DNA from 2 places in the Pectobacterium aroidearum genome. Region 1 is predicted to be linked to the other one. Evidence: riboswitches for the same ligand, from Rfam matches in the RefSeq annotation. Region 1 holds a riboswitch; the other holds the start of a gene.

Evidence for each region. A riboswitch is a leader RNA that binds a small molecule or an ion and turns the genes downstream of it on or off. The one in region 1 is predicted to bind thiamine pyrophosphate.
Region 2: it holds a riboswitch for thiamine pyrophosphate, as region 1 does, so the genes downstream of both, thiB (thiamine ABC transporter substrate binding subunit) here and thiM (hydroxyethylthiazole kinase) in region 1, are expected to answer to the same signal.

Annotation. Positions count from the first base shown of each region.
Region 1 covers NZ_CP166097.1:1,433,189-1,437,003, reverse strand. The annotation lists gene psiE (phosphate-starvation-inducible protein PsiE) at 1-117, opposite strand, end outside; gene thiD (bifunctional hydroxymethylpyrimidine kinase/phosphomethylpyrimidine kinase) at 270-1,073, opposite strand; gene thiM (hydroxyethylthiazole kinase) at 1,070-1,864, opposite strand; TPP riboswitch at 1,901-1,997, opposite strand; gene AB8809_RS06460 (NAD(P)-dependent alcohol dehydrogenase) at 2,155-3,174, shown strand; gene AB8809_RS06455 (GGDEF domain-containing protein) at 3,328-3,815, shown strand, end outside.
Region 2 covers NZ_CP166097.1:740,096-743,910, reverse strand. The annotation lists gene AB8809_RS03365 (aromatic alcohol reductase) at 1-421, opposite strand, end outside; gene AB8809_RS03360 (LysR family transcriptional regulator) at 707-1,612, shown strand; TPP riboswitch at 1,742-1,839, shown strand; gene thiB (thiamine ABC transporter substrate binding subunit) at 1,920-2,903, shown strand; gene thiP (thiamine/thiamine pyrophosphate ABC transporter permease ThiP) at 2,879-3,815, shown strand, end outside.

The DNA.
Region 1 (3,815 bases):
ATGGAACGTTTCCTTGACTAAAAAAATCACCAGAATAGTCGCCAGCACCAGCAGGCCGATATTGAGTATCGTCTGAAGTGCTTTGGCAGCCATCGCACTGCGAGCAGAACCTGCCATATGTTATCCCCACACCCTATTTCATATTAACGCCAAGATTTCACAGCAAAGTAACCGGATGCCCCCGCCCTGTCACGCCGAAATGCGCTTAATTTAGTTTGAAATTACTGGCAAATATGTCACGCAAAGTACAAGTCAATTTACTTATGGTTTTACCACCAGCGGTGGAAGTGATGAACGGGGCCGATGCCATGTCCGACCTCCAGCGTGTCGGCCTGCTGTAACGCCTGCTGTAAATAATCCTTCGCGGCCTTGACCGTCTCTCCCCAACTATCGTGGCGCGGTCGCAGCGCCGCCAGTGCGGCAGATAACGTGCAGCCGGTGCCGTGCGTATGACGGGTATTCACACGCGGGGAACTAAAGCGCTGCGGTTCAGCCTGTCGACTGAACAGCCAGTCCGGGCTTTCCGCTTCACTCAGATGGCCGCCTTTCATCAGCACGGCCTGACAGCCCATCGCCAGCAGCGCTTCCCCTTGCTCGCGCATTTCCCGCTCGTTGGCGGCAGGTGATGTCTTCAACAGCGCCGCGGCCTCGGGCAAGTTGGGTGTAATCAGGGAAACCAGCGGCAGCAGCTCACGGCGGATTGACTCCACCGCCTCGGGTGCGAGTAGCGGATCGCCGCTTTTCGCCAGCATTACGGTGTCCAGCACAATGAAAGGCACCGCGTAGTGACGCAGGCGTTCGGCAACGGTTTCGACAATATCGGTCTGTGCCAGCATCCCAATCTTGGCGCTGTCGATACGGACATCGCTCAACACGGAATCCAGCTGCGCTGCGACAAAATCCGGCTCAATTCGGTAGACAGACTGCACGCCGCGCGTATTTTGCGCCACCAGCGCGGTAATAACCGACGTGCCGTAAGCGCCCAGTGCAGAAAAGGCTTTTAAATCCGCCTGAATCCCCGCGCCACCGCTCGGATCGGTGCCCGCAATCGTCAACGCATTGATACGTTTCATGCCAGATCCTCCGCGCGCAGGGTATAAAGCCGATCGAGAAAGTTGGGGATAAAGCTACCCGTACCTTGCGACACCGAAGCGGCCTGCTGCCCAGCTAGCGCCATGACATAGCACGCTGCCGCCACGTGGGATATGCGGTCCCCCTCCAGAGAACAGAATCCCGCAACGACCGCCGACAGCGCGCAACCCGTACCAACCACGCGTGTCATCATGCTATCGCCACCGGCTATCGCGATATCTCGCTCGCCGTCCGTGACATAATCCACCGCACCGGTCACCGCAACAATCGTCCCCACTTGTCGCGCCAGCTCGCGTGCAGCAGGGAGCGCCGCCAGCGAATCATCGGCGCTATCCACGCCCCGCCCCTGTGCGGCTAGACCAGCCAACGCCATGATTTCAGAGGCATTGCCGCGAATCGCCGCGGGTTTCCACGCCAGCAGTTCTCGACAAAACTCACTCCGAAAAGTTAAACCACCGACCGCAACCGGATCGAGCACCCACGGCGTCCCCGCTTGATGCGCGCTGTTGACTGCCGCCCGCATCGCCTCGGCACGCGAGCGCTCCAGCGTTCCGACGTTAATCAGCAGCGCATCCGCTACCGCGCTGAACTGTGCAGCTTCTTCGGGATCGACCACCATCGCAGGCGACGCATTCAGCGCCAGCAGCACATTAGCAGTAAAAGATTGCACCACATCGTTGGTCAAACAGTGCACCAGCGGCGAAGCAGAACGGAATTGAGTGAGTGAGGTTGCTGCCTGAGCGGCAGAAAAGTCGGCGGGTCGCGTGTTCATAAGTCTCCCAACCGGCGTGGAAGAAGGCGGCAACCGGTGGGCATACCGTGACTTCCCTACGCTGGCATTATCCAGATCAGGTGGTACGGGTATTTCTCAGCCTTCACAAAGAAGGGCACCCCGAGTCATGTACTACGCTTTGCAGCATAAGTAAGTGCCTAGCGTAAATCAAGCGCTGCCCGCCCTTCCCCACCTGACACAAAATGAAAAACCACAGGCACGTTGTGACATAGAGAAAAACGCTATAACCCTTTAGACTGGTTAATCAAACCCATACTGAGGAGATTGTGATGACGATGATAAAAAGTTATGCCGCACCGGAAGCAGGCGCTGAGCTGGAGTTGTATGAGTTTGATGCAGGTGAACTGCAGGCGGAAGATGTCGAAGTCGTGGTTGATTACTGCGGCGTATGCCATTCAGACCTTTCGATGATCGATAACGAATGGGGCATGTCGAGCTATCCGCTGGTTGCCGGGCATGAAGTGATTGGTCGCGTGCACGCGCTGGGTGATGCGGCGAAGAACAAGGGATTGAAGGTCGGTCAGCGCGTCGGTATTGGCTGGACGGCACGCAGCTGTGGGCACTGCGATGCCTGTATCAGCGGTAGCCAAACCAACTGTCAGCAAGGCAGCGTGCCGACGATTCTGAATAAAGGCGGTTTTGCCAATAAGATCCGTGCGAACTGGCAGTGGGCGATCCCGCTTCCTGATTCCATTGATATCGAATCTGCGGGTCCGTTGCTGTGCGGCGGCATCACCGTTTTCAAACCGCTGCTAATGCACCATATCACCGCAACCAGCCGCGTCGGCGTGATCGGTATCGGCGGCCTGGGACACATCGCGATTAAACTTCTGCACGCGATGGGCTGTGAAGTCACGGCGTTCAGCTCAAATCCGGCTAAAGAGCAGGAAGTGCGGGCGATGGGTGCCGATAAGGTCGTCAACAGCCGCGATCCGCAGGCATTGACCGCACTGGCAGGCCAGTTCGATCTCATCATCAACACCGTGAGTGTCGATCTGGAATGGCAGCCTTACTTCAACGCGCTCGCCTATAACGGGAAATTCCATACCGTCGGCGCAGTAATGAAGCCCTTTAGCGTCCCGGCCTTCACGCTTATCGCGGGCGACCGCAGCGTTTCCGGTTCGTCTACCGGTTCACCGCATGAGCTGCGTTCTCTGATGAAACTCGCCGCGCGCGCCAACGTGAAGCCACAGACGGAGCTGTTCCCGATGTCAAAAATCAACGATGCTATCCAGCACGTACGCGACGGCAAAGCCCGCTACCGCGTTGTACTGAAAGCGGATTTTTAATCGGTAAAGACGCCTGAGCAATCGGGCGTCTGCTTTTTGCCTATCAACGCAGCCAACGTCATTCTCTGGGATATGCCGCCCGGCACCACGCGACTCAATGTATTCAATGGGTTTCATGATAGGATTGAAAGGTGATGCAAGAGGAGATCAGCAATGCCTTTTAAAGAGTATGACCACGACTTTATTGATAGAAATAAGAAAGCCTCCTCGTCTGTAAGGCTCGCCCTGTTGTTGTCTGCGTTGGTCATTATATTCAACCTCGTATTCTTCAAACACCGCGACTTTCAGGAGCAACTGCATAATAATCCGGGTTCTTATACTGACTCGATTGCACTGGTTTTTCTTTTTTTTATCTTGTCCTGCACCAGTAAAATCTCACTTAACCATACCTCAGCCTTATCCATTCGCCTCGGGCTACACGTCTGGATATGCTCAGCCACATTTGACTTGATGGATGAGTTTATCTATCAGCCCAAGCTGGTTGGGTATTATGTTGAGGATATGCTGAGAATTATTGGTATGTTTGGCGTCGGGTTTGGTGTCTATACCCTGATACAGCAAATCAATAATAAGTATGTCGAAGCCAGAATACAGTCATTCAGCGATGAACTCACACAGCTTCCTAATCGTCGGTTTTTTAT
Region 2 (3,815 bases), 690 kb from region 1:
CATCAAAAACCGGATGCCCGCTGTTTCGACCAACGACGTCATAGTCAACGCCAAACTGCCAGGGGAAATAGCGCGCTACGTTGGCAGCCAACACCGCTCTGGTTATTTTCATCTGAGTGCCAGGCCCCGCAACGAATCCCGAGCAGTTCACTATCGTCTTATAATTCCCGAAAAGCCCCGTCAGGGTATGTTCATCCGAGGCCAGATCGAACCCCATCACGTCAACCCCCAGAGCACGGAGTTCGGCCAGTGTTGCCCTATTCTGCTCCGACGGATCGTTAATGGTGCCCGGTGAAACCAGTGCCGTGACCGACAATGGCAGGGCACGTGCACGCGGCGCGAGAGCACGCAATACCGCCATACCGAGCTGCCCTGCACCAAGCACAAGAATATCTTTCAACGCGGATCCGCTATCATTCATTACTTAACTCCTTCATAATTTCAAATTATCACTATCATAGGGAGTCGTATGCATTCCCCTATACATTCAGCGCGCTAACATGCCTCTGGACTGCCTACGCTTGTCACTGTAAGGAAATCCAGAGTTCGGGGGTTATGTTATACAAGAATGCGGATATGATAAGATTCGGCCACACCACTTCATAATTTGAAAAAATCAAACTATAAAGCGTTTTGGTCGCTGACACAGAAGATACGCCGTATACACGGTCAGCAACGTTTCATCGCAAAATGGAGACATCATCGTATGGATCGGTTTCAGGCCATGGAAATATTCATTCGTGTGGTCGATGCGGGTAGTTTCAAAAAAGCGGCGGAAACCCTGCATGTTCTGCCATCCACCGTCACCCGTAGCATTAAGGAACTCGAATCACATCTGGGTGCCCGGTTACTCAACCGAACGACGCGAGCACTCAGCATTACGGATGTTGGACTGCGCTATTACGACAGTTGCAAAGCGATATTGCATGATGTGCACGCGGCTGAAAGCGTAACGGCACAGCAAAAAGGGGAGCTGAATGGAACCATCAGAATCGGGGCGCCGCCCTCTCTGGTCAAAAACTTCCTCATTCCGGCACTGCCCGACTTTTGTGAACGTTATCCTGGGATAACGCTGGACTTCCATCTGGGTGATGCCACTGTGGATATTGTCCAGCATGGTATCGATTGTGTCATCAGAACCGGAGAACCGCCGCTATCTCGACTGGTCGCACGACGCCTCGGCGCGTTCCATTGGTATATCTGCGCCTCCCCACGCTATCTTGAACAGCATGGACATCCCGCAACATTGGATTCGCTCAAAGCGCACACCGCCGTGGGGTATATCCACAGCCGAACAGGCCGCTCAACTCGCTGGGGGTTTCATGATGAAGCGCACACCGTAGCGATGCCGCTCGCAGGACAGATCAGCGTAAATGACACGGATGCCTACGTCGCCGCTGGCGTAGCGGGTTTGGGGCTAATACGGATTGCCAGCTATATGGTGCGCCAACCGCTTGCTGATGGGCATCTTGTCAGACTGTTTCCTGATATCGGGGCACCGCTCGAACCTATTTTCATCCTCTACCCGCAAAGCCGCCACCTCTCGCCAGCTATTCGCGCCTTTATCGACTGGTGTACTGCGCGAATCGAGCAAGAGTCGGCGCAATGGTGAATATCCACGATCAGGACAACAGAGGCTACACAACGGTCTCTGGGGGAGCGTTTGATTTTAAATCCGCCTGATTCGCGCCACCGGAACGCCGAGAGCCTTTCGCTGCTCGGCTTAACCCTTTACAATGTGCCGTTCTCAACGGGGTGCGGAAGATTTTTTCGCTGAGAAGATACCCGTCGAACCTGATCCGGTTAATACCGGCGAAGGGATTTGAGAGTGCTGCTCATTGCTGCCTCAAAGTCCTTTGCCACCCTATGATTCTCAGGAGTGCAAAGTGTTAAATCAATTACTACAGCGTTCAGCCACCGTGCTGAAAATCAGCCTGCCTTACCTGTTACTGCTCTCTGCTTCGGCATTCGCCAAGCCTGCGCTAACCGTTTATACCTATGACTCATTCGCTTCCGAATGGGGTCCAGGGCCTGTCATCAAAACCGCCTTTGAGAAAGAGTGCGAGTGCGAACTGAATTTCGTCGCGCTGGAAGATGGTGCCTCACTGCTGAACCGGCTGCGTATGGAAGGTAAAAACAGCAAAGCGGACATCATTCTGGGGCTGGACAACAACCTGTTGCAGGCAGCGGAGCAAACCGGCCTGTTTGCTCCGCACAATCTGGACACCAGCGCCGTTACGGTGCCGGGCGGCTGGAGCAATAAGACTTTCGTCCCTTACGATTATGGCTATTTCGCCTTTGTGTATAACAAAGACACGCTGAAGAATCCGCCGAAAAGCCTGCATGAATTGGTGGATAGCAACGCGCCGTGGAAAGTGATCTATCAGGATCCACGTACCAGCACACCGGGTCTGGGTCTGCTGCTGTGGATGCAGAAAGTGTACGGCGATGAGGCGCCGCAAGCCTGGCAGAAACTGGCGAAGAAAACCGTTACCGTCACCAAAGGCTGGAGCGAAGCCTATGGCCTGTTCCTGAAAGGGGAAGCCGATCTGGTGCTGAGCTATACCACGTCACCGGCCTACCACATCATTGAAGAGAAGAAAGACAACTACGCAGCCGCGACTTTCAGCGAAGGGCACTATCTGCAAATTGAAATCGCCGGGCAGCTGGCTTCCAGCAAAAATCCCGAACTGGCAAAACGTTTTATGCAGTTCATCCTGAGCCCAACCTTCCAGCAGGCAATCCCCACTACGAACTGGATGTACCCAGCCGTTAAAACTGACCTGCCTGCGGGCTTCGCCACGCTCACGGTGCCGGAAAAAGCCATGCAGTTCAGCGCACAAGAAGTCGCTGACCAAAGGACGCAGTGGATTCAGGCATGGCAACGCGCCGTCAGCCACTAATCGGCGGACGTCTGTGGCCGGGGCTACTGGCCACAACGCTGTTAATTTCCGTTGCCGCACTGGCTTTCGGTGCACTCTGGTTACAGGCACCCGACAGCCAGTGGCGCACGCTATGGCATGACAGCTATCTCTGGCATGTTATTCGGTTCACCTTCTGGCAAGCCTTTCTCTCTGCGCTGTTTTCTACCGTTCCGGCCATTTTTCTCGCCAGAGCGCTGTATCGACGGCGTTTTCCCGGCCACCGTTGGCTACTGCGCCTGTGCGCGATGACGCTGGTGCTGCCCGTGCTGGTTGCCGTTTTTGGCCTGCTCAGCGTATATGGACGTCAGGGCTGGCTAGCCTCTGTACTGAGCGGGTTTGGCCTGAAATACACGTTTTCACCCTATGGGTTGCAGGGCATCCTGCTGGCGCATGTGTTCTTCAATCTGCCGCTGGCAACCCGATTGCTGTTGCAGTCGCTGGAGGGTATTGCTACCGAGCAACGCCAACTGGCTGCAAATCTGGGCATGAACAGCTGGCAACATTTCCGCCTGCTGGAATGGCCTGCCCTGCGCCGACAAATTTTACCGACCGGCGCACTGATTTTTATGCTCTGCTTTGCCAGCTTTGCGACGGTTCTGTCACTGGGCGGCGGCCCGCAGGCGACCACGATTGAACTGGCTATCTATCAGGCACTAAGCTTTGATTACGATCCGGGTCGCGCGGCGCTGCTGGCGTTAATTCAGATGGTTTGCTGTCTCGGTTTGGTGCTGCTAAGTCAGCGGCTGGGGCGTATTCTGCCCGTCGGCAGCACACAGCAGCTCACTTGGCGCAACCCGCAGGATAGCGCTTTAAGCCGTCTCACCGATGGCCTGCTGATTGGCGCGCTGTTGCTGCTGGTCGTTCCTCCCTTGCTGGCCGTGGTGGTTGATG